One region of the Lentzea sp. HUAS12 genome, then DNA from elsewhere that is predicted to be linked to it. Evidence: riboswitches for the same ligand, from Rfam matches in the RefSeq annotation. Region 1 holds a riboswitch; each other region holds the start of a gene.

Region 1 (6,127 bases):
ACTGCTGAAGCTGCAGGACCCGCGCCGCGTGATGCTGTGGACCGCGCTGACGCTGTGGATCGAGCCGGTCCGCACCACGCTCAACTACGGCCAGATCAACCTGGTGCTGGTCGCGATCCTCATCGGCACGCTCGCCAGCGCGCGCAACTGGATCGGTGGGGCGGGGGTCGGTTTCGCCGCGGGCATCAAGCTCACGCCCGCGATCTCGGGGCTGTACTTCCTGATCCAGCGGCGGTGGATGGCCGCTGTGTGGTCGTTCGTCGCTTTTGTGGTCGTGTACGGGATCGGCTGGGCGATCTCGCCGTCGCAGTCGGACAAGTTCTGGTTCCAGCTCCTCGGTGACGCGAGTCGCGTCGGGCCGGTCGGCAGCGCCATCAACCAGTCACTGCGCGGTGCGTTGAGCCGCACGGTCGGTTACGACGTGAAGACCGGGCCGATCTACATCGTCGCCGTGCTCGTCGCCGCGGCGTTGACGTGGTTCGCGGTCAGCAGGACGAAGGACGTGCTGGCGTTGATCGTCAGCGTGCAGATGCTCGGCCTGCTCGTCTCGCCGATCTCGTGGAGCCACCACTGGGTGTGGATGGTGCCCGCCCTGCTGTGGCTGGTCTACGAGGGCGGGCACCTGCTCTGCAAGATCACCGCCGGCCTGTGGGTGCTGCTGACCGGCGGTTACCTGATCTCGTTCCTGCTGCTCGCCCAGCCGAACATCTGGGACTTCCCGCGGCCGTGGATCTTCGTCGTGCTCGGCTGGGGTTATCCGGCCGCGGGCGTGCTCACGCTGGTCGCGATCGGGCTAGCAGCCCGGCGTCAGCGGGACGAGCTGCTGTCCGGCGAGCAGGAGGCTGCCGACGGCGAACCCAGCCGAGTCGCCGGCTGACGCGGGCTTGAAGGAGTTGCGGGCCGCGGTCCAGCCGAGCAGTCCGCCGGCGTCGAGCGCGGTCAGCAACGCCTGCCAGCCCTTCTGAGCGTGCGGCAGGTAGGTGGCGCGGTCGAGCACGCCCGCGTTGACACCCGCCGCGATCGCGTAAGTGATCATCGCGGTGGCGGCCGAGTCCTTGCCGGTGGCGCCCCAGAAGCCGTCGTGGCGTTGCAGGAACGTCAACGTCCGCACGCTCTTGGCCAGCGTCCTGGCGTACTCGGCGCGGTACGGGTGGTCGGCGGGGAGCGCGACCACCGCCTTGGCCAGGCCCTGCACAGCCCAGCCGTTCGTCTGCGCGTTCAGGCTCCACAGGCCCGTGAACTCGTTGAACGTGCGCGCCTTGAGGCTCTGGTAGGAGCGGAACGAGTAGTCCAGCATCGCCTGGTCGTGGTCGGCGAGTGCGATCCGCGTGAACGACGGCAGCGCCATGTTCAGCGCGTCCGGCGACCTCCAGTACGTGCCACCATCCCGCACCTGGGCGCGCAGGTTGTCGCGCAACGGCTGCAGCACCTCGGGTTCCGGGTGGAAGTACGCCACGTCGAGGTACGGCTCACCGGTCGCCTGCGCGTCCGGGGCGAAGGGGTGCGCCGGGTCGACCGGCAGCAGGTAGTGGTTCGCCTGCACCCACGGCCACGTCTTGTGGTTGCTGATCCCGGTCGTCCGCACCTGGGCGAGGTTGCCGGTGTGGAAACCCGCGTTGGACCAGGTGTTCGCCGCGAGATCGGTTCCCCTGGTCACCCAGGCCTGGCTGGCCTCGATCATCGTGTCCGTCACGGCACAGGGCACGGCCTGGGCCGCGGCCGGGACGAGGAGGAGACTGCCGGCCAGCGCCACGACGAACAGAGGTGTGCGCATCCGCATGAGGGTGTTCCCTCTCATTTCCGCGGGCGGCGGCAGCGCACATCTTGACCGAATCAGGCCAGGGCGTCCAGGACTCCGTCGATCTCCTCGGCGAGACTCACGTCCAGGGCGGTGATTCCTCCCTTGTAGTGCGTGCTCAGGCGGAATGTCAGCGTCTTGTAGCGGATGTCGATGTCCGGGTGGTGGTTGTCGTTCTCGGCGATCTCCGCGATCCGGTTCACGACCATGATCGCCTTGGAGAAGCTCTCCAGCTCGACGGTCTTCACCAGTGCCGCGTCCTGCGGGCACCAGCCGGGGAGTTTCGGCAGCAGGTCGTCCAACTGATCGTCGCTCAACAGCTCGGCCATGTCCTGATCGTCCCACCACGTCACGTAAGCTGCGCGTTTACCACGGGAGTCCGGTGAAGCGCCGGGCTGAGAGGAGGGCTCGCAAGCCCTCGACCGTCCACCTGATCCGGGTCATACCGGCGTAGGGAGAGGTTGCTGTGAGAAGGATTTGTGCTGTTTTCGCTGCTCTGGCGCTGACGGGCTGCTCGGCCGGCACGTCGACCGCGCCGCAGTCGCGCGAGGTCACGCTGGTGACCCACGACTCGTTCGCGGTGAAGCAGGAGGTGCTGGACGAGTTCCAGAAGTCCTCGGGCATCACCGTGAAGCAGCTCGCGAGCGGGGACGCGGGCGAGCTGACGAACAAGCTGGTGCTGACCAAGTCGAACCCGATCGGCGACGTCGCGTTCGGCGTCGACTCGACGTTCGCGTCGCGTGCCCTCAGCGAGGGCGTGTTCGCCGAGTACGCCTCGCCGGAGGCCTCGAAGGGCGCCCAGCGGTACAAGGCCGACGACTCGAACCGGCTCCAGGCCGTCGACGTCGGTGACGTGTGCCTCAACATCGACCCGGCCAAGCTCACGGCCGGCGAGCCGAAGTCGTACGAGGACCTGGTCGACCCGAAGTTCAAGGACCAGCTGGTCGTCGAGAACCCGGCCACGTCCTCGCCCGGTCTCGCGTTCCTGCTCGGCACGATCGCGAAGTTCGGCGAGGACGGCTGGCAGGAGTACTGGACCAAGCTCAAGGCCAACGGCGTCAAGGTCGTGAGCGGCTGGGAAGAGGCCTACAACCAGGAGTTCTCGGCCACCAAGGGCACCCGGCCGATCGTGGTGTCGTACGCGTCGTCGCCGTCGGCGGAGGGCGGCAGGACCAAGGCCGTGCTCGACACCTGCTACCGCCAGGTCGAGTACGCGGGCGTGCTGTCGGGCGCCAAGAACACCGAGGACGCCAAGAAGGTCCTCGACTTCCTGCTGGGCGAGGAGTTCCAGGCCCAGGTGGCCGAGCAGATGTACGTGTACCCGTCGCGCGAGGGCGTCGCGCTGCCCGAGTCGTGGGCCAAGGACGCGCCGCTTCCCGCCTCGCCGCAGTCGTTGCCCGCGGACGAGGTGAAGGACAACCGCGAGGCGTGGGTCGAGCAGTGGCGCAAGCTGGTGCAGGGCTGAGTTCGCGGACGGGCGGGCCGGTTCGCCGGATCTCCGCTCGTGCCGGGTGGTCGGCGGCAGCGCTGCTGCCGCTGGCCTTCCTCGCGCTCTTCTTCGCCTGGCCGGTCCTCGCGATCGTCGACCTGGGCCTGCGCGAGGGCGGTGTGCTCGCCGCGGTCCTCGAAGCCGACACCTGGGAGCTCGTCGCCTTCACCCTCGGCCAGGCCGCGGCCTCCACGCTCGTGGCGGTCCTCGCCGGCATGCCGCTCGCGTTCGTGCTGGCACGCTGCGAGATCCGCGGCCTCGGACTGGTCCGCGCGGCCGTGATGGTGCCGTTCGTGCTGCCGACCGTCGTGGTGGGCCTGGCTTTCCGGACGTTCTGGCCCGACGGCGGGCTCCTGCCGATCGTGCTGGCCAACGCGTTCTTCAACGTCGCCGTGGTCGCGCGGACCGTCGGCGGGCTGTGGGCGCACACGGATCGGCGCGCCGAGGACGCGGCGCGGGCGTTGGGTGCCTCGCGGCCGCGGGCGTTCGCGTCGGTGGTGCTGCCCGCGCTGGCGCCGGCGATCGGGTCGGCCGCCGCGGTCGTGTTCCTGTTCTGCGCCACGAGTTTCGGCGTCGTGCTGGTGCTCGGCGGGTCGCGGTACCGGACGCTCGAGACCGAGATCTACCTGCGGACGGTCGAGCTGTTCGACCTGTCCGGGGCGGCCGCGTTGTCGTTGCTGCAGTTCGCCGCCGTGCTGGCGGTGCTGGTGCTGGGAGCTCTGGCCCGGCGTCGGCGCGAGACCGCGCTGGCGTTGCGCGGCAGGGAGGAACTCGCCCGGAAGCCGTCCGGTGGTGAGTGGTACGTGGTGACCGCCGCGTTCGCCGTCGTCGTGGCGTTGCTGACGCCCGTGGTCGGGCTCGTGGCGCGCTCACTGTCCACTCGGGACGGCTGGAGCCTCGCCGGGTACGTGGCGCTGAACACCCGGGGCGACCGCGGAACGCTGGCCGTGACGGGGATCGACGCCGCGGTGAACTCGCTGCGGACGGCCTTCGACGCGACCCTCGTGGCGCTGGTGGTCGGGGTGTTCTCGGCCGTGGTGCTGGTCGGGTTGCGCAGGTCGGGGGCCCGGTTCGCCGAGGTGCTCGACACGGCGTTGATGCTGCCGCTCGGGGTGTCCGCGGTGACGGTCGGCTTCGGTTACCTGATCACGATGGACGCGCTGCCCGGCGACTTCCGGACGTCGCCGATGCTGGTGCCGCTGGCCCAAGCTCTCGTGGTGACGCCGTTGATCGTGCGGATGGTGCTGCCGGTGCTGCGGGCCGTCGACGAACGGCTGCGGCAGGCGGCGGCGACCCTGGGCGCCTCGCCGGCGCGGGTCTGGCGTGAGGTGGACCTGCCTCTGGTGGGCCGGTCTCTGGCCGCCGCGGCCGGGTTCGGGTACGTGGTGGCGCTGGGCGAGTTCGGGGCGACTAGTTTCCTGGCGCGGCCGGACGCGCCGACGTTGCCGGTGGTGATCGCGCGGCTGATGTCGCGGCCGGGGGAGTTGAACAGCCAGATGGCCTACGCGGCGTGCGCGCTGCTGATGGTCGTGACGGTCGGGTGCGTGCTGCTGATCGAGCGGCTGCGCGTGCCGGGCAGCGGGGAGTTCTGATGGCACTGCAGCTGGACTCGATCACCGTCCGCTATGGACGGACGGCCGCGGTGTCGGACGTGTCGCTGGAGGTGGCCGACGGCGAGGTCGTGGCGTTGCTCGGGCCCTCGGGGTGCGGGAAGTCGACGTTGCTGCGCACGGTCGCCGGGCTGGAGAAGCCCTCCGCCGGTGCGGTGCGGTGGGACTCCGCCGACCTGGCCGGTGTCCCGGTGCACCGGCGCGAGTTCGGGCTGGTGTTCCAGGACGGCCAGCTGTTCCCGCACCGCACGGTCGCCGGCAACGTGGCGTTCGGCCTGCGGATGAAGAAGACCGAGCGCGAGGCGCGGGACAAGCGCGTGCTGTCGCTGCTGGAACTCGTCGGGCTCGAAGGCTATGCCGACCGCCGGGTCACGCAGCTGTCCGGCGGTGAGCAGCAACGGGTCGCGCTGGCACGTGCTCTGGCGCCCTCGCCCCGGTTGCTGCTGCTGGACGAACCGCTGTCAGCGCTGGACAGGGCGTTGCGCGAACAGCTCGCGGTCGACCTGGCCCGGCTGCTGCGCGAGGCCGCGACGACGGCCCTGGTCGTGACGCACGACCACGACGAGGCGTTCACCCTGGCCGACCGCGTGGCGATCATGTCGCGCGGCCGGATCGTCCAGGTCGGCCCGCCCGCCGAGGTGTGGTCGTCCCCCGTGGACGTGGAGACGGCGAAGTTTTTGGGTTGCAACAAGTTCGTGCCCGGTTCGTTCGTCGGGCTGGACGTCGAACGAGTCGGGTTGCGGGCCACGGCGCTGCGGGTCGACCCCGACGGCCTGCTGGAGGGCACCGTCGTCGAACGGGTCCACCGGCGCGACCACGTGCGGCTGCTCGTGGAGATCGGCGGCGAGGAGTACGAGGCCGTCGGGCCGGTGTCCGTCGGCGACCGCGTGCGGCTCGCAATCGACTTGGACGGCGTCGCGCGCGTCGGGTAGGCATGGAGCCCTATGGGACTTCTCGAGGGACGCGTCGCGCTGGTCACGGGTGTGAGCCGGCGGCAGGGAATCGGCTACGCGATCGCCTCGCGGTTGCGCGGGCTGGGCGCCGAAGTGTTCGTGCAGCACCACGTCGCACACGACGTCTCACAGCCGTGGGGCGCCGACGACGTGGACGAGGTGCTGGCGGACCTCGGCGCTTCAGGGCTGGCCGTCGACCTGGCCCGGCCCGAGGCGCCGGAGGAGTTGCTGGCCGCGGCCGTCGAAGCGTTCGGACGGGTCGACGTGCTGGTGTGCA
Region 2 (6,127 bases), 410 kb from region 1:
CTCCTCGGCGGGAATTCAGCTAGTGCTCAATCATCCCCCAACACGTGAGTACCCAAGGTAGCGACTCAGAGACCCGGCGAAGACGCTTGGGCCCAAAAGCGCTGCGGAATCCGTCCGGCCAAGCGCGCCAGCCGTCCGCCCTCGACCGCACAACGCATGGCGGCGCCCATCCGTTCCGGGTCCTGGGCTCGTGTGACGGCGGTCGCCAACAGGACCGCTGAGCAGCCGAGTTCCATCGCGAGAGCGGCGTCCGAGGCCGTGCCGATGCCCGCGTCGAGAACTACTGGAACAGATGCACGAGAAGTGATCAGCTCGATGTTGTGGGGGTTGCGGATTCCCAGCCCCGTGCCGATGGGAGAACCCAGCGGCATGACCGTCGCGCACCCGATGTCCTCCAGCTTCCGCGCCAGCACCGGGTCGTCGTTGGTGTACGGCAGGACGACGAACCCGTCGTTGACGAGCCGTTCCGCCGCGTCCAGCAGCTCGACCGGGTCGGGCAGCAGGGTCTCCTCGTCGTGGACGACCTCGAGCTTGACCCAGTTCGTCTCCAGCGCCTCCCGCGCGAGCTGCGCGGTCAGCACGGCCTCGGCGGAGGTGCGGCAGCCCGCGGTGTTCGGCAGGACCTCGATTCCAAGGCGCCGCAACAACTCCAGGACGCCGGTCTGCCCGGCCGCGTCGACCCGGCGCATCGCCACGGTCGTCAGCTCGGTGCCGGACGCGACCAGGGCCCGTTCCAGCACCGACAGGTTCGCGGCTCCGCCCGTGCCGGTGATGAGCCTGGAGCGGAACTCCCGGCCCGCGATGATCAGCGGATCGTCCACGTCAGCCTCCCTGGACCGCGGTCAGCACCTCGACGACGCCACCGTCCGGCACGATCGTCGAGTCCCACAACGCCTTCGGCACCACGGCACCGTCCAAGGCCACCGCCACGCCCTTCTCGGGTGCCCCCACCAGCGTCACGACCGCGGCCACCGACGTGCCCTCGGCCAGGTCGCGGGAGGTCCCGTTCACCTGTGCCCTCACGAAGTTCCTCCTCGAAGCAGCTCGACCACGACCTGTGCGGTGTGCGGGGCCAGCAGCAGACCGTTGCGGTGGTGACCCGTCGCCGCGATCACGCCGGGCTCCAGCCACCGCACGACGGGGACGTTGTCCGGGCTGCCCGCGCGGAACCCCACGGCGGCCTCGGTCAGGGCGTACTCGGCGATGCCCGGCAGCACGGTTTCCGCGTCGCGCAACAGGTCCCGCACGCCCGCGACGGACACGTCGGTGTCGAACCCGGCCTCGTACTGGGTCGCGCCGACGACCAGTCCGTCGTCGCGCGGCACCAGGTAGACGGGACGGCCGGAGACCAGCGCGCGGATGGTGTGACGGGGTGGCGGCAACGCTCCGGGGCGGTGTGTGAGCCGCAGGATCTCGCCCTTGACCGGGCGGATCACGTCCCGCAGAGCCGGGTGCAGCGACCCGCTCCACGCCCCGGCCGCGATCACCGTGACCCGTCCGTCCACATCGGAGAGAACACCGGCCTCGCGACAAGCCTTCCGCAGTGCGGAAAGCAGCAGCCTGTTGTCGACGGCGAGGTCACCGGACGCGTACACGCCACCGCGCACCGCCGGCCCGAGCGAGGGTTCGAGGGCCCGGATCTCCCGCGAGGTCAGCAACTCCCCCGCGTGCCGCAGGTCGGCGAGGTCGCCCGGCTGCGTGCCGACGGCCAGCGTTCCGGCGTCGAACAGCGGCACGCCGATCGAGGCGGCGAACGACGGCCACAGCGCGAGGGCCTCGACACCCTGCGCCACCACGGCTTCCTCGCCGGGCCACGCCTCCGTCAGCGGTGCGAGCATCCCGCCCGCGACCCGCGAACCCGCGTGCGGCGAGCCCAGGTCCGTGACGGAGACGGAGAACCCGGCCCGTGCCGCGGACAGGGCCGCGGACAGACCGATGACGCCGCCACCCAGGACGGCCACTTCCACACTGCTCAAGGCATTCACGCTCCCTGCGCCGGCATGACCCGGATCAGGTTCGACGGTCGGAGCGAACCACGCTCCCTCTCAGCCCGGTGTTCTCCAGGCTCCCGTGCGGACCGCCTTCAACATAACGGTTAACGTGCGTGCGTGCCAGGACTCGACGGAAACCTGATCAGGCAACGACTCGCCGACGCGACCCTCTACCTCTGCACGCCGAACCGGCCTGATCTGGCCGAGTTCGCGGACGCGGCCCTCGCGGGCGGCGTCGACATCATCCAGTTGCGGGACAAGTCACTGGAGGCGAAGCAGGAGATCGAGGCGATCGAGCTCCTCGCCGAGGCCACCGAACGCCACGGCAAGCTGCTCGCCGTCAACGACCGCGCCGACATCGCGCACGCCGTCGACGCCGACGTGCTGCACCTCGGCCAGGACGACCTGCCCGTGCCGCTCGCCCGCAGGATCATCGGCGACGAGGTGGTGATCGGCCGCTCCACCCACGACGTCGACCAGATGACGGCGGCCGCCGGGGAACCCGGCGTCGACTACTTCTGCACCGGCCCCTGCTGGCCGACCCCGACCAAGCCGGGCCGCCCCGCACCGGGCCTCGACCTCGTCCGCGCCACCAGGACCGATCGCCCGTGGTTCGCGATCGGCGGCATCGACCTGACGAACCTGCACGAGGTGAAGCAGGCCGGCGCGACCCGGGTCGTCGTGGTCAGGGCCATCACGGACGCCGAGGACCCCCGCCGCGCCGCCGAGTTGTTCAAATCCGAACTTGATCGTTGAAATTTGAACTAAAAGGCGTACGCTCGAAGACGTGAGCGCACCTGTGCTGTACCTGAGCCACGGGGCTCCCCCGCTGGCCGATGACGAGACGTGGACCAGAGAGCTCAAGGACTGGTCCGCCGCCCTTCCGCGCCCGGAGGCCGTGCTCATGGTCTCCGCGCACTGGGAGGAGGCGCCGACGACCATCGGCGCGACCACGACCGTGCCGCTGGTCTACGACTTCTGGGGCTTCCCGCAGCGGTACTACGACGTGACCTACGAGGCACCGGGCGCGCCGGAGCTCGCGGACGACGTCCGCAAGCTGCTGGGCGGCCACGTCGAGCAGGACGAGGAACGCGGCCTCGACCACGGCGCCTACGTGCCGCTCAAGGAGATGTTCCCGGACGCCGACGTGCCGGTGCTGCAGATGTCCTTGCCCACGCTCGACCCGCGCAAGCTGCACGAGGTCGGCCGCAAGCTGGCGCCGTTGCGGGACAAGAACGTCCTGATCGTCGGCAGCGGGTTCATGACGCACAACCTGAGCTGCGTGAACTTCCCGGCCGGACCGGACTACGAGCCGCCGTCGTGGTCGAAGGAGTTCGACGACTGGGCGCACCGGCAGCTGGCCGCCGGTGACGTGGACGCGTTGCTGGACTTCCAGGTGAAGGCGCCCGCCGCCGGGATCGCCCACCCGCGGACCGAGCACTTCGCACCGCTGTTCGTCGCCCTCGGCGCGGCGAGCGACGAGAAGGCGCGCACCAGCGTCGAGGGCTTCTGGTACGGGCTCTCGAAGCGATCAGTGCAGTTCAGCTGAGCCTTCGAGGAACAGGGTGGCGAGCCGCCGCGCGATCGCGGGCGTCCCGTTGCGGACGCCCCCGCTCGCCATCAGCAGCAGCACCAGGTCGTCGACCGAGAAGTCCGCGCGCAGCCTCCCGGTCGCCTTGGCCCGGCGGATCAGCTCGGTGAGCTTGTGAAACGCCGTCTCGCGCACGACGCCGAAGTCGATCGCCCGCGGGTAGGCGGTCGTGAACGCCGCCGCGAACCCGCGGTCGAGCACGTGCAGCCGGCAGATCTCCTCCACCGTGTGGCAGAAGCCGAGCCACGGGTCGGGGTGCGCCAGCCCGTCGTCGACCGCGGCCGTGCACGCCGCCATCTGCTCCGAGAAGGCCTCCACCACGAGCGCCTCCTTGGTGGGGAAGCGGCGGTAGAGGGTCGCCGGACCGACCCCGGCCCGGCGGGCGAGCTCGCGCATCGGCACGTCCAGGCCCTCCGTCGCGAACGCCTCGCGCGCGACCGCCATGATCCGGTCGCGGTTGTCCTGGGCGTCCGAACGCAGGTTGTGGGTCAGATTCGCCGTCACCGTCTCAGTTTCCTCTAAGCGGACGCCCTGTTCCACTAATTTCGCGGCCATGCGAGCACTCCAGTTCACCGAGTACGGGCCCGCCGACGTGCTGCACGTCGCCGAGGTCACCGAACCGCACGCGGGCCCTGGCCAGATCCGGATCGCCGTGCGGGCATCCGGGGTCACGCCCGCCGACGCCGGACTGCGCGCGGGACGGTTCGGCGCGCGGCTGTCGCTCCCGCACGTGCCGGGCGTGGACGCGGCCGGGGTCGTCGACGAGGTCGGCGAGGGGGTGAGCGGTGTCGAGGTGGGCGACGAGGTGTTCGGGATGGTCGACCTGGCCCGGCTCGGCGGCGCCAACGCCGAGTTCGCGGTGCTGGCGGCGTGGGCGCCCAGGCCGTCGGCGCTGAGCTGGGAGCAGGCGGGCGGAGCGGCGGCCAACGTCGAGACCGCCACCAGGGCGCTGGACCTGCTGGACGTGCGCGACGGCCTGACGGTGCTGATCGCGGGTGCGGCGGGAGGCGTCGGAACGGTGGCGCTCCAACTGGCGGCGGCGCGGGGAGCGAACGTGATCGGCACGGCCGGGCCGTCCACGCAGGACTTCGTCGCGGAACTGGGCGCGACTCCGGTGGTCCACGGCGAAGGGCTGGCGGACCGGGTCTCGGCGCTCTCCGCCGACCGGGCCGTCGATGCCGTCCTGCACTGCGCGGGCCCGGTGCCGGACCTGGTGGCGATCGCCGGCTCGCCGGACCGCGTGGTGACGATCGCCGACCTGTCCGGCGAGCACGGGGTTCGGCTGACCCACACGGCGGGCGGTCCCGGCTCGGATCCTCAAGCGCTGCACGGTCTCGCCATCGCGGCCGCGCTCGCGGAGCGGGGCTCGTTCACCGTGCCGCTCGCCGGGGTCTTCCCCCTCGCCGAGGCCGCCGACGCGCACCGGCTGAGCGAGACGGGCCATGCCCACGGGAAGATCGTGCTGGTCCGATGAACGCGAGAGCGCCGCGACACCAGCAGGTGCCGCGGCGCTCTCAGCTCAGGACTAGCCCCGCGTGAGGGTCAGGCCGTAGCGCGACAGGATCGGGTTGACCGGCTGGAAGTACGTGGTGCCGCCGGACGAGCAGTTGCCCGAACCGCCGGAGGTCACGCCCTGGGCCTGGCCGAAGCCGGAGCCCGCCACCCACGAACCACCCGAGTCGCCACCCTCGGCACAGGCGTTGGTGCGGGTGAGGCCGCGCACCTGGCCCTGCGGGTAGTTCACGGTCTGGTTGAACGCCTGGACCGTGCCGCAGCGCCAGCCCGTGGTGGAACCGGAACGGCAGATCTGCGAGCCGACCGCCGCCTGGGTGGAACCCTTCACGACGACGTTCGTGCCGTTGTAGCGGTTCACCCACGGCCGCGAGGTCCAGTTCGCGTTGGTGCGGACCCACGCGTAGTCGTTGCCGGGGAAGACCGAGCCGGCGAAGGTGCCCTGGGCGACGCGGTTGAAGCCGGAGACCGCGGTGCCGGTGGTGCCGCAGTGGCCGGCCGTGACGTAGCCGCCCGTCACGGAGAAGCCGAGCGAGCAGCGGCCGCCGCCCATGTAGATGGCGTCACCGCCGCGCGAGTCGTACAGCGGCGTCGGGCTCTCGGTCACCTCCTCGACCTTGACGGTCGAGCCGATGGACTTCGCGGTGGCGATGAAGCTGTCCGCCGCCGCGTCCCGCGCGTTCTTGTTGACCTCGACCACGACGGCGTTCGACTTCTCGTCGACGCGCCAGCTCGTGATCGACTTGGGCGCGCTCATCATGTCGAGGACCGACTTGGTCCCGTTGAGCTGGGCGAGCGAGCTCTTCACGACCTGGGTGTCCGCACCGGTCACGGAGAGTCCTGATTTGGTCACGGCAACGGTCAGTCTGCCGCTCGCCTGGTCGATCCAGGCTCCGCCGAACGCGTCGCCCAGAGACGCCTTGGCGGACTCCGCGACCTCGCTCGCCTTCTGGTCAGAGGCCAACCGGACGCGGGCCTGGTCAGCGTTCAGGCCCAAATCACGCTCCACCGCTTGGAGCAATTCGGCCGGGTA
Region 3 (6,127 bases), 400 kb from region 1:
GACCGGTGCGACGCCGAAGGCGAGCCGTCCTGAGCAATGAGGAACCGGCGGTGGGGTCCGCCACCGCAACCAAACAACTCAACCGGCAGCCGCTCTGAGCAACAGGCGTGCCATCAACCTGCCCCCAGCGCTGGCCCCCATCTCAGATTGCCGGGGGTCTGGGGGCAGAGCCCCCAGGGAAGCACGCAAAGCGACCAGGCCGCCGCAAAGCAGCCACCAGCCCAAACCCGCTACTTGTTCTTAGAAGCACCCTGATAATCGTTGGTCACGATCAAAATGACCCCAGCCGCAGCAGACTGGATCCCGTCGAACCGGGGCTCCACCCGAGCCCGCAACACCGACCCCAACTCCTTGGCCGCAGCCTCTTCCTCAGTCCCAGGCCGGTAGTAAACGGTGGTGGTCGGAATCGTCCCGCCCGAGTAGTTGCCGGTCTCAGCGACCTCCCACCCGTTGGCCCGAACCTCGTCAGAAGCCTTCGAAGCCAACCCGGTGATCGTCGAGTTGTTGTAAACCCGAACAGGAGCCTTGGCGACCCCGGGCTGGGTGACAGGCGGAGGCGGCACCACAGACGACGCAGGCGCGGAAGGCACGGTGGGCGAAGCCGTCGTGGTCACAGGAGGCGCGGAAGACGGCGTGGACGCAGGCGGCTCGGAAGCGGAAGTCGCCACCGGAGGCGCGGTCGACGACCCCTCCGCCACGGGCGGTGTGTCGTCGGAGGAGGAGCCTCCGCCGAACAGCGAGACGACTCCGATCACCAACGCGACGGCGGCGACGCCGAGCAGGGCGAAGCCTGCTGCCTTGGCCGGACGGGACGGGCTTGCGGACTCGGGGGAGGTCATCAGTCCTCGGTGCTCCTGGCGCGGGCGCGAACCCTTTGGCGGCCTGTCCGGACACCGCGCAACCGCTTGACGAGCATCGGATCTGCGGCCAGGGCGGCTTCGGATTCAACGAGCGCGTTGAGCAGCTGGTAGTAGCGGGTCGCGGACATGTCGAACAGTTCCCTGATGGCCTGTTCCTTGGATCCCGAGTACTTCCACCACTGGCGTTCGAACGCGAGCATCGTGCGTTCGCGGCTGGTCAGCCCGTCAGCGGAGGTGAGCGTCTCGGCGTGATCCATCTGGCTCCCCACGGTCGCCACACCATCTCAGGTGCGGGCAATTCAATCACGTGATCGTTCCAACCTACCGCGCGACACCGACAGTTTTGGACGGCTTAAAGTTCAGCCATGGCCGTCCACCGCATCCGCATCGCCGGCGACCCCGTGCTCCACAACCCGACGCGCGAGGTCACCGAGTTCGACACCGAGTTGAAGACCCTCGTCGACGACATGTTCGAGACGATGGCGGCTGCTCGCGGAGTGGGGCTCGCGGCCAACCAGATCGGCGTCGACCTGCGGGTCTTCGTCTACGACTGCCCGGACGACCAGGGGGTGCAGCACCGCGGCGTGATCTGCAACCCCGTGCTCGAGACGTCCGAGGTCCCCGAGACCATGCCGGACCCGGACGACGACTTCGAGGGCTGCCTGAGCGTGCCCGGCGAGGCGTACCCGACCGGACGCGCCCAGTGGGCGAAGGTCACCGGGGTGGACCTCGACGGTCAGCCGTTCGAGGTCGAGGGCACCGGCTTCTTCGCGCGGTGCCTCCAGCACGAGACCGACCACCTCAACGGCTACCTCTACACCGACCGCCTCATCGGCCGGTACAAGAAGGAGGCCAAGCGGATGCTCCGCGACAACGAGTGGAACCAGCCGGGCCTCTCGTGGGACCCGAACGACCCGGCCAACTTCGACGACGACGAGGACTAGGGCCGGAGCACCGCCTCCACCTGCTTCAACTCGTCCGCGCTCAACGGACCGAACTCCACAGCACGAGCGTTCTCCTCGGCCTGGGCCACCGTCCGGACCCCCGGAATCGGAACCAGGCGGGGAGAGCGCGCCCAGAACCACGCCAGCGCACCCTGAACCAGCGTCCGGCCACCTGAAGTCAGCACGTCCCGCACGGCCTCGCGCGCCTCGAAGTACGCGGGCGTCGGCTTGCCGTCCTCGAAGAACAGCAGCCACGCCGGGTCCGAGACGCGCACGTCGTCCGCCGGCAGCGGCGCGAACGTCTCCCGCGCCAGCAGCCCCATGGCCAGCGGGCGCCTGCACAGCACCGCGTACTCCCCCGCGTACATCTCGGGGTTGTCGAACAGCACGTTGATGTCGGCCTGCGCGGCCACACCGTGCTCACCCTCGCAGAAGAACCGCGCCCGCTCCGGGTCGTCGGTGCTCCACCCGTACGCGCGGATCTTGCCCGCGGCCACCAGCGCCTCGCACTCGTCGCGCAGCAGCGCCGCCTGCTCCAGCTCGAGGCCACCGAGGTGCAGCTGGTACAGGTCGATCCGGTCGGTGCCCAGCCGCCGCAACGACCCCTCGACGGCGCGGCGCAGGTACTCGACCGTCCCGTTGTACCCGGTCAGCTCGCGCCTCGCAGGGTCGAACTCGTCGCCCCACTTGGTCGCGATCACCACCTCGTCCCGCACGTCCGCAAACGCTTGCCCGACCAGCTCCTCGGAGTGGCCGCAGCCGTAGACGTCCGCCGTGTCGACCAGGTGAACTCCCAGGTCGAAGCCCCTGCGCAACGCCTTCAGCGACTCCTCGTCGTCGGTCGGACCCCAGCCGACGGGCTGTCCCTCGAACGTCATCGGGCCACCCATGGCCCACGTGCCGAAACCCAACTTCCCCAGTTCCAAGGTCATGGCACCACCGAACATCCTGGACCGCGCTCCAGGTCAAGAAACGAGTTGCGGCGACCGGCGACCATCAGAGGCATGCCACTCGAAAACATCGTCGCCTTCGTCGCGGCCTCGTTCCTCATCGCACTGTCGCCAGGACCCGGCACGGCCATGGTCCTGCGACAGTCGGTGCACGGGCGCAAGGCCGCGCTGGCGACGGTGTTCGGCATGGAGGTCGGCGTGGCCTGCTGGGCGGTCGCCGCGGCTCTCGGCCTCAGCGTCCTGCTCACGGCGTCCGAGATCGCCTACCACGGGCTCCGGATCGCGGGCGCGGTCTTCCTGATCTACCTGGGCGTCAAGGCCCTGATCAGCAAGAGCCTGCCCGGTGCCGAGCCGCCGCCCGCGAGCCACGCGTTCCGCAGCGGCCTGGTCGTGAACCTCGCCAACCCGAAGCTCGGCGTGTTCGCGATCTCGTTCCTACCGCAGTTCGTGCCTGCCGGGGAGGCCGGCCAGGGGGTTCTGCTCTTCCTCGCCGTCGGGTGGGTCCTGATCGACACCGTCTGGTACCTGATCATCGTGTCGGTCCTGCACACCGTTCGCGGCTGGCTGAGCAGGCCGCGGGTCCGTCCCGCGCTCGAGAAGCTGTCGGGCGGCGTGCTGCTGGCGCTCGGAGTCCGGCTGGTACTCGACCCGCGTTGAGTTCGGGTTGCCCCGGCGCCAGAAGAGCTCGGGCAGCCCCGCCAGCTCGGCGAACGTGTGGCAGGCGGCCATCGACGCGTAGCCGCCCGCCAGCACGTGCGCGCGGATGCGGTCCAGGCGGCCGAACTCGATCACCTCACCGGCGATCAGGAAGGGCAGCACCAGCTGCCAGGCCTGCACGACGGCCGGACGACGCCGGTGAGGGGCGCGCAGGGCGGCACGGGCCACGCGCAGCAGGTGCTCGTTCGCGCTCATCGTGGACGGGTGCGCCGCGTGGTCCCAGTTCCACCGGCGCTCCTCGGTGACCGCGCACCGCACGCACTCGACCGGCCCGGTGCCGAGCTCGGCACCGCAGCGCGAGCACGCCAGCAGCGTCATCGCCCAGTCCACGCACGTCCACGGGTACTGGCCGACGTCCGCCGAGGTCACCAGCTCGGCCAGCTCCCGGTCGGCGAGCTGCGAGGACGTGCGCAGCGCCTCCCAGTCGGCGAGCCAGAACTGGTCGAGCAGCTCCGCGCAGAAGCCGCAGTCGGGATAGCCCCGGCCCGCCAGCTCACCGCAGGAAGGGCATGCCGAGACCACGGCGGGGCGCTGACCGCGACGCGCGCCGGGCGGGAACGGCTGGTGATCAGCCACGGGAAGAGATTAGGGGTAAAACGCGGCCTTGGCAGCAGCGGCGCGCGCTGACTATGGTCGGTTCTCGACAACTCAACACAGAACGCGGGAGCTCGCGCCTGAAGCGGGCTGAGAGGGTGACTGGCCGTCGTGCCGGTGTCACCGACCGCCTGAACCTGACCGGGTAATGCCGGCGTAGGGAGGAATGTCGTGACGGCACTTGACGACCGTTCGGTCAAGCCCAGTGTGACCACGGGCCCCATCTCGGGCTCGCGCAAGGTGTACCGCGATGGTGTGCCTTTCCGCAGGGTGGAACTGACCAACGGCGAGCATGTCGATCTCTACGACACTTCCGGTCCGTATACCGACGACAACGCGACGATCGACGTCCACAGTGGACTGCCCGACCTGAGGTCGGAGTGGATCGCCGCACGGGAACCGATCAACGGAGCTGTCAGCCAGCTCGCGTACGCGAAGGCCGGGATCATCACCCCGGAGATGCGCTACGTCGCGACGCGGGAGAACCTCGACGCGGAGTTCGTGCGCGACGAGGTGGCCATCGGGCGTGCGGTGATCCCGTTGAACCGCAAGCACCCCGAGGCCGAGCCGATGATCATCGGCAAGAAGTTCCTCGTGAAGATCAACGCGAACATCGGCAACTCCGCGGTGTCGTCGTCGATCGAGGACGAGGTCGAGAAGATGGTCTGGGCGTCCCGGTGGGGCGCCGACACGATCATGGACCTCTCCACCGGCAAGCGGATCCACGAGACGCGCGAGTGGATCCTGCGCAACTCGCCCGTCCCGATCGGCACCGTGCCGATCTACCAGGCGCTGGAGAAGGTCAACGGCGATCCGGCGGCGCTGTCGTGGGAGGTCTACCGCGACACCGTGATCGAGCAGTGCGAGCAGGGCGTCGACTACATGACCGTGCACGCGGGCGTGCTGCTGCGGTACGTGCCGCTGACGGCCAAGCGCGTCACGGGCATCGTCTCGCGCGGCGGGTCGATCATGGCCGCGTGGTGCCTCGCGCACCACAGGGAGAGCTTCCTCTACACGCACTTCGAGGAGCTCTGCGACATCCTCCGCACCTACGACGTGACGTTCTCGCTGGGTGACGGGCTGCGGCCGGGCTCCATCGCGGACGCCAACGACGAGGCGCAGTTCGCGGAGCTGCGGACGCTCGGCGAGCTCACGCACATCGCACGCGCCAAGGACGTCCAGGTCATGATCGAGGGCCCCGGCCACGTGCCGATGCACAAGATCGCCGAGAACGTCCGGCTCGAGGAGGAGTGGTGCGGCGAGGCGCCGTTCTACACCCTCGGGCCGCTGGCCACGGACATCGCGCCGGCGTACGACCACATCACGTCCGCGATCGGCGCGGCGCAGATCGGCTGGCTCGGCACGGCGATGCTCTGCTACGTCACGCCGAAGGAGCACCTCGGCCTGCCGAACCGCGACGACGTGAAGACCGGCGTGATCACGTACAAGATCGCGGCGCACTCCGCGGACCTCGCCAAGGGCCACCCCGGCGTCCAGGACTGGGACGACGCGTTGTCCAAGGCGCGCTTCGAGTTCCGCTGGGAGGACCAGTTCAACCTGTCGCTCGACCCGGACACCGCGCGCTCGTTCCACGACGAGACGCTCCCCGCGGAGCCGGCGAAGACGGCGCACTTCTGCTCGATGTGCGGGCCGAAGTTCTGCTCCATGAAGATCACGCAGGACGTGCGGCGCTACGCCGAGGAACGCGGACTGTCCACAGTGGAGGCCATCGAGGCGGGCATGGCCGAGAAGTCCGGCGAGTTCGCCGACACGGGCAACAAGGTCTACCTGCCGGTCGTGGAGACCTCGTGACCGAGGCACCCCCGCGGGTGCTCACCATCGCCGGAAGCGATTCCGGCGGTGGTGCGGGCATCCAGGCCGATCTCCGCACGTTCTTCGCGTGCGGAGTGCACGGCTGTGTCGCGCTGACGGCCGTGACGGTCCAGAACTCGTTGGGCGTCACGGGCGTCGTCGAGATCCCGGCGGACACGGTCGCGGCGCAGATCGTCTCGGTCGCCGAGGACATCGGCGTGCAGGCGGCGAAGACCGGCATGCTGGCGTC

The links. Region 1 has a riboswitch for thiamine pyrophosphate ahead of ND450_RS27840 (thiamine ABC transporter substrate binding subunit). Riboswitches for the same ligand answer to the same signal wherever they lie in the genome.
Region 2: it holds a riboswitch for thiamine pyrophosphate, as region 1 does, so the genes downstream of both, ND450_RS29940 (FAD-dependent oxidoreductase) here and ND450_RS27840 (thiamine ABC transporter substrate binding subunit) in region 1, are expected to answer to the same signal.
Region 3: it holds a riboswitch for thiamine pyrophosphate, as region 1 does, so the genes downstream of both, thiC (phosphomethylpyrimidine synthase ThiC) here and ND450_RS27840 (thiamine ABC transporter substrate binding subunit) in region 1, are expected to answer to the same signal.

Annotation. Positions count from the first base shown of each region.
Region 1 is NZ_CP099738.1:6,120,883-6,127,009, reverse strand. Features, by position in the region: gene ND450_RS27855 (mannosyltransferase) at 1-877, shown strand, start outside; gene ND450_RS27850 (glycoside hydrolase family 88 protein) at 794-1,774, opposite strand; gene ND450_RS27845 (4a-hydroxytetrahydrobiopterin dehydratase) at 1,834-2,127, opposite strand; TPP riboswitch at 2,162-2,272, shown strand; gene ND450_RS27840 (thiamine ABC transporter substrate binding subunit) at 2,265-3,263, shown strand; gene ND450_RS27835 (iron ABC transporter permease) at 3,239-4,879, shown strand; gene ND450_RS27830 (ABC transporter ATP-binding protein) at 4,879-5,829, shown strand; gene ND450_RS27825 (SDR family oxidoreductase) at 5,842-6,127, shown strand, end outside.
Region 2 is NZ_CP099738.1:6,531,640-6,537,766, forward strand. Features, by position in the region: gene ND450_RS29930 (thiazole synthase) at 66-821, opposite strand; gene thiS (sulfur carrier protein ThiS) at 823-1,023, opposite strand; gene ND450_RS29940 (FAD-dependent oxidoreductase) at 1,020-1,976, opposite strand; TPP riboswitch at 1,971-2,082, opposite strand; gene thiE (thiamine phosphate synthase) at 2,109-2,747, shown strand; gene ND450_RS29950 (dioxygenase) at 2,779-3,540, shown strand; gene ND450_RS29955 (TetR/AcrR family transcriptional regulator) at 3,523-4,086, opposite strand; gene ND450_RS29960 (NADP-dependent oxidoreductase) at 4,136-5,056, shown strand; gene ND450_RS29965 (S1 family peptidase) at 5,108-6,091, opposite strand.
Region 3 is NZ_CP099738.1:6,524,099-6,530,225, forward strand. Features, by position in the region: gene ND450_RS29885 (LytR C-terminal domain-containing protein) at 231-839, opposite strand; gene ND450_RS29890 (DUF3263 domain-containing protein) at 839-1,117, opposite strand; gene ND450_RS29895 (peptide deformylase) at 1,226-1,804, shown strand; gene ND450_RS29900 (aldo/keto reductase) at 1,801-2,736, opposite strand; gene ND450_RS29905 (LysE family translocator) at 2,809-3,411, shown strand; TPP riboswitch at 4,122-4,245, shown strand; gene thiC (phosphomethylpyrimidine synthase ThiC) at 4,237-5,877, shown strand; gene thiD (bifunctional hydroxymethylpyrimidine kinase/phosphomethylpyrimidine kinase) at 5,874-6,127, shown strand, end outside.